3 regions of the Mesorhizobium sp. C089B genome follow, and region 1 is predicted to be linked to each of the others. Evidence: predicted binding sites of a transcription regulator. Region 1 holds the regulator's gene; each other region holds the start of a gene.

Evidence for each region. Region 1 encodes LexA, which represses DNA repair genes until DNA is damaged. Its sites were predicted from a motif close to TGTTCNNNNTGTGTTCNG; they were not measured.
Region 2: dnaE (DNA polymerase III subunit alpha) is a predicted target of LexA. The motif match lies at 1,284-1,301, and genes of this name have one in related genera.
Region 3: recA (recombinase RecA) is a predicted target of LexA. The motif match lies at 1,428-1,445, and genes of this name have one in related genera.

The regions. Positions count from the first base shown of each region.
Region 1 covers NZ_CP100469.1:1,408,762-1,412,040, forward strand. Annotated here, with positions in the region: gene NLY44_RS07090 (ComEC/Rec2 family competence protein) at 1-1,209, shown strand, start outside; gene lexA (transcriptional repressor LexA) at 1,203-1,985, opposite strand; gene NLY44_RS07100 (GntR family transcriptional regulator) at 2,191-2,955, opposite strand; gene kynU (kynureninase) at 3,123-3,279, shown strand, end outside.
Region 2 covers NZ_CP100469.1:1,859,465-1,862,743, reverse strand. Annotated here, with positions in the region: gene NLY44_RS09450 (acetyl-CoA carboxylase biotin carboxylase subunit) at 1-1,166, shown strand, start outside; gene dnaE (DNA polymerase III subunit alpha) at 1,428-3,279, shown strand, end outside.
Region 3 covers NZ_CP100469.1:1,125,095-1,128,373, reverse strand. Annotated here, with positions in the region: gene recA (recombinase RecA) at 266-1,369, opposite strand; gene NLY44_RS05755 (carbohydrate kinase family protein) at 1,652-2,596, shown strand; gene NLY44_RS05750 (pseudouridine-5'-phosphate glycosidase) at 2,667-3,279, shown strand, end outside.

The sequences.
Region 1 (3,279 bases):
GATCGCGCCGCACTCACCATGCGCAATCTGGCGATCTCCGCCATCGCCGTCATCCTGGTGTCGCCGCACGAGGTGGTCGGTCCCAGCTTCCAGATGTCGTTTGCCGCCACCGCCGCCCTTGTCGGCGCCTATGCCGGCTGGGCCGATTACCGCGCCGACAAGGTGAGAACGCCGCTGGCAAAGCGCTCCTTCGTCGGCTTCCTGTCGCGAAAATTCGCGCTGGCCATGGGCGGCCTCGCCATGACCTCGATCATCGCCGGCAGTGCAACCTTGCTGTTCGCCATCTGGCATTTTCAGCGTGTGTCGCCGCTCAGCCTGATCGCCAATCTGGCCGTGATGCCGATTGTTTCGTTGATCGTCATGCCCTTTGCCGTGCTCAGCGCACTGGCGATGCCGTTCGGCGCCGACGGGCCGTTCCTCTATGTGATGGGCAAGGGTCTGATGGCGATGATCGCTATATCGGCCTGGATTTCCGAGCGCTCGCCGGTCGACGCCGTCGGGCTGATCTCCATCCGCTCGGTGCTGTTGGTGGCGGTCGCCCTCGTCATCGCCACCATGGCCACCACCTGGCTCAGGCTGGCGGCCGTGCCTTTCGCGCTGGCCGGCCTGTTGACGGTGCCGCAGGTGCTTACGCCCGACGTGCTCATATCCGAGGACGCACATCTGGTGGCCATGCCGATAGGTGGCGGCGAACTCGCCCTCAACCGCGAACGCTCCAACGAATTCACCACGGACAATTGGAAACGGGCGCTGCGGGCCGAAACCATTATCCCGCCCGAGATTTTCGAGGCAACAGATACGCGGTTCGATCTCGATCCGCTCGATCTGCCGCCCGGGTCGCCCTTCTATTGCATGGGCGATCTCTGTATCGCCCGACACCCTTCCGGAGCCATTGTAGCCCTTGCCAAAGACCGCAAGACGGCGCGGCCGGCCTGTGCCTTCGCTAGCCTGATCGTCATCGATGACGCCACGGCCTACAATCCGTGCCGCGACCCGCTGGTGCTGGTCGTGACGAAGAAACAGCTGGCCCGCGACGGCAGCGCCGCCGTCTTCTTCGATCCGCAATCGGCAGCTGCAGCGCCAACCATCCGCTTCGCCGTCGACAAGCCGTATCGCCCCTGGCACGAGCAGCGCCGCTTCTCCCGCGAAGCGCGCGGCCTGCCGCCTTACAACCAGCGTGAAAAGTACAAACCCAAGCCGGCTCAGTAGCGCCGGATCAATCCGACAAGCTTGCCCTGCACCTTCACCCTGTCCGGTCCAAAAATGCGGGTCTCGTAGGCCGGGTTGGCGGCTTCCAGGGCGATCGAGGCGCCCTTGCGGCGGAAGCGTTTCAGGGTCGCTTCCTCATCGTCGACCAACGCCACCACGATCTCGCCGGGGCTGGCTGTGTCGGCATTGCGGATGATGACCGTGTCGCCATCGAAAATGCCGGCCTCGATCATCGAATCGCCCTTGACCTCGAGCGCGTAGTGTTCACCGCCCATGATCATGTCAGGCGGCACCGAGATCGAATGGGTCTGATGCTGGATGGCGTCGATCGGCACACCGGCAGCAATGCGTCCCATCACCGGGATCGACACCGCCGAAACGGCGTCGTCATTGCCGGCCGACATCGAACGCGACGGCGAGCCCGGCTTGATCTGGCGGCCGATACCGCCTTGGCCCATCGCGCCTTGTCCCTGGCCGCCTTGCCCTTGGCCGGTTTGACCAAGACTGCCCTGAATGACGCTCGGCGAAAACTTCCTCGCCGCATTGAGGCCTGGTGCGATCGAGTCGGGCAGCCGCAGCACTTCCAGCGCGCGCGCCCGGTTCGGCAGCCGGCGAATGAAACCGCGCTCCTCAAGCGCCGTGATCAGGCGGTGGATGCCGGACTTGGAGGCGAGGTCAAGCGCTTCCTTCATCTCATCGAAGGACGGCGGGATTCCGCTCTCCTTCAGGCGTTCATGGATGAACATCAGAAGCTCATGTTGTTTGCGCGTCAGCATCGCGGCCCCCAGGGGTTCTGAAACCAGAATCAGAAAAAACAAACCCAGAACAAACACTATCTGTTCCAGTTGTGTTCCGCAACCTTTTAAAGTTTAATGAATGTGTTGACGTTTTGTTCAGCGTGACGTTCGGCACCGCGAGCGGCGCTCGTAGTCGTTGGCCGGCAACGGGGTGAAACGAAGACAAAGTGCCCTGCGTCGTCGGCTACGATCGCCGCTTCCTTTTCGGATGGGGCTGCGCAGCATCCGCGCCGGGTTCACTCTGGGCATAGACCTGCAGCGTGTAGCCGATGTGAGCGGTCATCAGAGTTTTCGCACGTTCGACGTCGCGATCGAGGGCCGCTTCCATCAGGGCGGTATGGTGTTCGATCGCCACGGCGTCGCGCAGGGCCGCCACGGCCTTCCGGTGGCCATCCGTGCGGCCGGCGGCGGCGCGCAGCGTCGGGGCCAGACCCAGAAAGCGGTGATGGCGATGCAATTGGTCGGAAATCGTCGCATTGAAGCGCAGCAGCCAGCTGGATGTCGCGGCACTGAGCAGCGCCGCATGGAAGGCATCGTGTTTTTCGTACCACGCGTCGACCGCATCATCCGATGGATCGTCGAGAACAGACCCGCACCGTGAGAGACGATAGTGGGCGGCAACGACCGCGTCTTCCCACTCACGGTCGCCCTCCTCGATCGATTCCACCAGCAGGGGCAGTTCGACCACCAGCCGCGCACGCGCCAAATCCTCGAGCTCCGCCCGAGAGACGGGAGCGACCGCAAACCCGCGGTTGCTGATGGCGGTCACAAGCCGTTCCGCCTCCAGCCGCGACAGCGCCTCGCGCAACGGCGTCCAGCCGATGCCGTAGGTGTTGCGCAGCGTGCTCAGCTTCAACGGCGCGGCAGGCGCCAGCCGGGTCGCAAGAATATCGCGCCTGAGCAGGCGATAGGCCGCTTCCGTCTTCGAGGTCTGCTCGTCATCCAGCATCGTGATCCATCAGATATAAACGCTCGGCGGATCATTATATATCAAAGCCTTTCAATGGGTGAATTATATATAATGTTTGACAGTTCAAGGGCGACCACTCAAGATCGCCGGCATGTTTGGGCGGCAGGCTCCGCCGCGCGCGTTTGTCCATGGAGGGGCGCCGGATCATGAGCACGACACCCGATCTCGCTACAATCGAAGCAATGGATGCCGCCGATCCGCTGCGCTCCATGCGCGAACTCTTTGTCTTGCCGCAAGGCGTGATTTATCTCGACGGCAATTCCCTGGGCGCCGCGTCAGCGGTCGTCTTCAGCGAACTGCAGC
Region 2 (3,279 bases), 450 kb from region 1:
ACTTCTATTTCCTTGAAATGAATACACGATTGCAGGTCGAGCATCCGGTGACGGAGCTTGTTACCGGCATCGACCTAGTCGAGCAGATGATCCGTGTCGCCGCCGGCGAGAAGCTGGCGATCGAGCAGAGCGACGTCAAGCTGAACGGCTGGGCGGTGGAAAGCCGGCTCTATGCCGAGGATCCCTATCGCAATTTCCTGCCCTCGATCGGCCGTTTGACGCGCTACCGGCCGCCGGAGGAGGGCACGTTCGGCGACATCGTCATCCGCAACGACACCGGCGTCACCGAAGGTTCCGAGATTTCGATGTTCTATGACCCGATGGTGGCAAAACTCTGCACATGGGCGCCGACACGGCTGGCGGCAATCGACGCCATGTCGGAAGCGCTGGACAGTTTCGTCGTCGACGGCATCGAGCACAACATTCCATTCCTGGCGGCGCTGATGCAGCATCCGCGCTGGCGCGAGGGGCGGATATCGACGGGCTTCATCGCCGAGGAATATCCTGACGGCTTCGCGCCGATCGTGCCCAATGGCGATGAAAAGGCAGTGCTGGCGGCGATCGCCACCGCGGTCGAGCTTCTGCGCCGCGATCGGCTTGACCGGCTGGGCGGGCGGCTGGCGCCGCATTCGGGCGCACTCAAGCGCGATTGGGTGGTGAAGCTCGGCGACGACTATCTCCAGGCTTCGATCATCGAGGGCATGATCTCCATTCCGATGGAAATCGATCTGTCGGTCGATGGCGGCAAAGCGCTGACCGTGGCGTCCGACTGGCGGCCGGGCGACCTCATCTGGCGCGGCACTGTCGGTGCCCGCAAGGTCACGGCGCAGATCAGGCCGGCGCCGAACGGCCTGCGCATTGCCTGGAAAGGCATGTCGGTGACGGCGCGCGCCATGCTGCCGCGCACGGCGGAGCTGGAAAGGCTGATGCCGGAGAAGGTGGCGCCGGACACGTCCAAGATGCTGCTTTGCCCGATGCCGGGCCTGGTCGTGTCGATCGCGGTTGCCGAGGGGCAGGAGGTCAAGGCCGGCGAGACGCTGGCCGTGGTCGAGGCGATGAAGATGGAAAACGTGCTGCGCGCCGACCGCGATCTTGTCGTGTCGAAGCTCAACGCCAAGCCGGGTGACAGCCTGGCTGTCGATGCGGTGATCATGGAGTTCGCCTAGAGATTGTTTGGAAATTCTACTCCGGCGGCCATCTGAAGGTGGTTTCTGCGCTTCCCGTGCTCACGGACCAATGGCCGCTGCGCTCCGGTTCTCGAAACCACCATCATTATGACTCGCCAGAGCGAATTTCGAACAATCTCTGAGCCGTGCGGCTGGGTACGGAAGCCTGTGGTCGGTGGTCATTTGTGCTGGACTGGCATCGCCCGGTCCGGGACAATACATCTCCATCGACTCAAAGCCCTTCGAGCAATTTGAAACATCATGGCGGATGACAAACTTCCACGCGATCCCCTGAGGCGCGAAGCAGCGCTCGCTGCTGCGCGCCCGGAGGCGCCGGCGCGGCCGTTCATCCATCTGCGCGTGCATTCGGCGTATTCGCTGCTCGAGGGCGCCTTGCAGGTCGCCGCCGTTGTCGGTCATGCAGTCAAGGACGAGTGCCCGGCAATCGCAGTCACCGACACAAACAATCTGTTCGGCGCGCTGGAATTTGCCCAGAAGGCGGTGAAGGAAGGCATCCAGCCGATTATCGGTTGCCAGATCGATCTCGCCTTTTCCGGCGAGACCAGCGACGCGCAGCGCGACCGCCGCCGCCATGGTCCGGAGATGCACGCCGTGGTGCTGCTCGCCGCCACCGAGGCCGGCTACAGCAACCTCGTCAGGCTGGTCAGCCAGGTCTATCTGGAGACGCCGCCGGGCGAGCCCGTGCATCTGACGTCAGCAATGCTGGAAGGCCATAGCGATGGCCTGATCTGCCTCAGCGGCGGGCCGCGCGGCCCGATCGGCCGGGCGCTGAAGGAGGATCGCCGAGATCTTGCCGAGACGCGGCTGCTGGCACTCAAGGCGCTGTTCGGCGACCGGCTCTATGTCGAGCTGGACCGTGTTTCCGGTTATGACCGCGCTATCGAGAAATCATCGGTCGACCTTGCCTATATCCATGATCTGCCGCTGGTCGCCACGAATGAGGCGTTCTTCGCCGCCCGCGACGACTATGACGCGCATGATGCTCTGATCGCCATTGCCGAGGGTTCGGTGGTTGCCGCCGACAACCGTCGCCGGCTGACTTCGGACAATTTCCTGCGCAGCCAGGCGGATATGGCGCGGCTGTTCGCCGACCTGCCGGAAGCGATCGACAACACCGTCGAGATCGCGCTGCGCTGTTCCTATTATCCCAAGACCCGCAATCCGATCCTGCCACGCTTTACCGGCGGCGATGTCGCCGACAATGAGGTGGCGCTGAAAGCGGAGGCCGATGAGCTACGCCGGCAGGCGCATGAGGGGCTGGAGGCCCGGCTGGCGGCGCATGGACCCACCGCCGGCTACACGGTCGAACAATACCGCGAGCGGCTCGATTTCGAGCTCTCCATCATCGAGAAGATGAAATTTCCCGGTTACTTCCTGATCGTGGCCGACTTCATCAAATGGGCGAAGGCGCAAGGCATTCCGGTCGGGCCGGGCCGTGGTTCGGGCGCCGGATCGCTGGTCGCTTATTCCACCACCATCACCGATATCGATCCGCTGCGCTTCTCGCTGCTGTTCGAGCGCTTCCTCAATCCGGACCGCGTGTCGATGCCCGACTTCGACATCGACTTCTGCCAGGATCGGCGCGAAGAGGTCATCCGCTACGTCCAGCAGAAATATGGCCGCGACCAGGTGGGACAAATCATCACCTTCGGTACGCTGCAGGCGCGCGCGGTGCTGCGCGACGTCGGCCGCGTGCTGCAAATGCCTTACGGCCAAGTCGACAAGCTCTCCAAGATGGTGCCGCAGAACCCGGCCAATCCGGTCAAGCTGGCGGATGCCATCGCCAACGAGCCGCGCTTTGCCGAGGAGGCCGAGAAGGAGCCGATCGTGCAGACGCTGCTCGATATGGCGCAAAAGCTGGAAGGGCTCTACCGCCACGCTTCGACGCACGCCGCCGGCATCGTGATCGGCGACCGGCCCTTGTCGGAACTGGTGCCGATGTACCGCGATCCGCGCTCCGACATGCCGGTCACCCAGTTCAACATGAAATATGTCGAGCAGGCCGGGCTGGTAAAATTCGACTTCCTCGGCCTGAAGACGCTGACGGTGCTGGAGACGGCGGTGAAGCTGATCCGCCGGCGCGGCATCGAGA
Region 3 (3,279 bases), 280 kb from region 1:
TGCCTTTTCGCGAAAACCGCCGGCGCGGCCGGCGGACACTGGTCTCTGCTTTTTAGAAGATCGACTTGGCCTTTTAGCGGGCACGCCCCACCCTGTCCAGAAACACGGAATTGGGCCAATCCGGCAACTGCCAAGCCGGCTTCACGCTGCCCAAAAACGAAAACCGCCGGCGCGAAGGCCAGCGGTTTGAAACGCAATACTAAAGAACTCGGTTACTTAAGCATCGGATAATAGACTGGATTTATGGCCGAACTCTGGCCGTGCCCTACATGGCGCCGGATTCTTCCTCGAAGCCGTCGTCGCTTTCGCCGCGCTCGGGGCCGCCATTTTCGAGAAACTTCTCGGCAATCAGCCCGGCATTCTGCCGCAGTGCCAGTTCGATCTCGCGCGCCGTGTCGGGATTGTCGCGCAGGAACAGTTTGGCGTTTTCGCGACCCTGGCCGAGACGCTGCGAATTGTAGGAGAACCAGGCGCCCGACTTCTCGACCACGCCGGCCTTGACGCCGAGATCGACCAGTTCGCCGGTCTTGGAGACGCCCTCGCCATACATGATGTCGAACTCGACCACCTTGAAGGGCGGCGCCAGCTTGTTCTTGACCACCTTGACGCGGGTCTGGTTGCCGACGACCTCGTCGCGGTCCTTGACCGAGCCGATGCGGCGGATGTCGAGGCGCACCGAAGCGTAGAATTTCAGCGCGTTGCCGCCGGTCGTGGTTTCCGGCGAACCGAACATGACGCCGATCTTCATGCGGATCTGGTTGATGAAGATGACCATGGTGTTGGAGCGCGAGATCGAGGCGGTCAGCTTGCGCAGCGCCTGGCTCATCAGACGAGCCTGGAGACCGGGCAGCGAATCGCCCATCTCGCCCTCGATTTCGGCGCGCGGCGTCAGGGCGGCCACCGAATCGACGACCAGCACGTCGATGGCGCCTGAACGCACCAGCGTGTCGCAGATTTCCAGCGCCTGCTCGCCGGTGTCCGGCTGCGAGATCAAGAGGTTTTCCAGATCGACGCCGAGCTTGCGGGCATAGACCGGATCGAGTGCGTGCTCGGCATCGACGAAGGCGCAGATACCGCCTTTCTTCTGGGCTTCCGCCACCGTGTGCAGCGCCAGTGTCGTCTTGCCCGAGCTTTCCGGCCCGTAGATCTCGACGATGCGGCCGCGCGGCAGGCCGCCGACGCCAAGCGCGATATCGAGGCCCAGCGATCCGGTCGGCACGGTTTCGATCTCGACGACCTGCTCGTTGGCGCCAAGCCGCATGATCGAGCCCTTGCCGAAGGCGCGCTCGATTTGCGACAGCGCCGCGTCCAGAGCCTTTGATTTGTCCACCGCTTTGTCCTCTACAAGCCGCAAAGAATTCTGAGCCATGATACATCACCCCTTGGTCGTCAATGAAGGCCGGACAATCCGTAATCCCTGCCCATTTTGTACTACTTTTGTTCTCGTTGGGCAAGAGGGGTCAAATATCTGAAAAGCACTCTTTATCCGGATTTGTTCTTTTTTTGTCTCATGGTTTCGTTTCCGGATGTATCCACCATTGGGCCAGACGCTCCGGCTGTTTCGATCGGCCGAATCGCCGGCTCGCCTGCGAAGCTCCGTCGCACAGCCTAGCGCTTGTCCGGTTCGAAAAACAAAGGTCATATCGCCGGCATGGTGAAATCAGCAAAGATACTGGCGGTGGGCGGCGCCCATATCGACCGGCGCGGTCAGGTGTCCGGTGCTTACGTGCCGGCGGCGTCCAACCCCGGCACGATGCGCGAGGATGTCGGCGGCGGCGTCTTCAACGCGCTGCGCAGCCTGGTGCGGCGCGGCGTCTCGGCCTCGCTTTTGTCGGTGCGCGGCGGCGATGCCTCGGCCGAGACGGTTGCGCGCGCCATCGCCGAGGCCGGCATTGCCGATCTGTCGGCGGTTTTCCTCGACCGTACGACGCCGAGCTACACCGCGCTGATCGACAGGGATGGCGAGCTGATCACCGGCTTTGCCGACATGGCGCTCTACGATTTGGCGTTCCCCAAGCAGATCCGCCGCTCCAAGGTGCGCGAGGTGGTCGCCGAGGCCGATGCGGTGCTCTGCGACGCCAATCTGCCATCAACGGCGCTGGAGCGGCTGGTGGGGGTCGCCGCCGGCAAGCCGGTGTTCGCCATTGCCATTTCGCCGGCCAAGGTGGTGCGGCTGATACCGGTGCTGAAGGAACTCGCGCAGGTCTTCATGAACCGGCGCGAGGCCATGGTGCTCGCCGGCGTCGATGCCATTGCCACCGAGCGCGAGACCGTCGACGGACTGCGCTGCAGCGGCCTCACCAGTGGCGTGGTGACGGCGGGCGACGGCCCGGTGCTGGGATTCGACGAAGCCGGCGCCTTCTCTATCCTGCCGCCGGCGCCGAGAAAAGTCGCCGACGTCACCGGCGCCGGCGACGCGCTGGCCGGCGCCACCATCGCTGCCCTGCTGCGCGGCCTGGCATTGCGCCAGGCCCTCCGCGAAGGCGTTGCCGCGGCGACGCTCGCCATCGAAAGTTCGGATGCCGTGCCGGCCTTCACCGCCACGACCTTCACCGAGGCACTGGCTCTTGTGCCCGACGCGCAGGAAATGGCATGAGGGCGGCCAATTGCCATTGCCGGAGCGCGGCGTCCAAGCGGACGCGCGGATCTCCGGATCGGAGACCATCATGACACCGCAAAGCGCCCGCCCCTTCATCGACCTCCACGCGCCCGTGGCCGAGGCGCTCGCCGCTGGCCGCCCCGTCGTGGCGCTGGAAAGCACCATCATCACCCATGGCATGCCTTACCCCGACAATGGCGCCATGGCCGCCAATGTCGAAAAGATAATCCTGGACAATGGCGCGGTGCCAGCGACGATCGCCGTGGTCGCCGGCCGCATCAAGATCGGACTGTCCGACGGCGAGCGCGAGTCGCTGGCCATGACCGGCGATGCCATGAAGCTGTCGCGCGCCGACCTCGGCTTTGCGGTCTCGCAAGGCCGCACCGGCGGCACCACGGTCGCCGCCACCATGATCGCCGCTGACATGGTCGGGATAAAGGTGTTCGCCACCGGCGGCATTGGCGGCGTCCACAAGGGCGCGGAAAAGAGCTTCGACATCTCGGCCGATCTCGACGAGTTGGCGCGCACGCCGGTCATCGTCGTCTCGGCCGGCGCCAAGGCGATCCTCGACATCGAAAAGACGCTTGAAGTGCTGGAGACGCGCGGCGTGCCGGTGATTGGCCATGGCTGCGAGACGATGCCGGCCTTCTGGTCGCGGCATTCGCCGTTCCGCGCGCCGC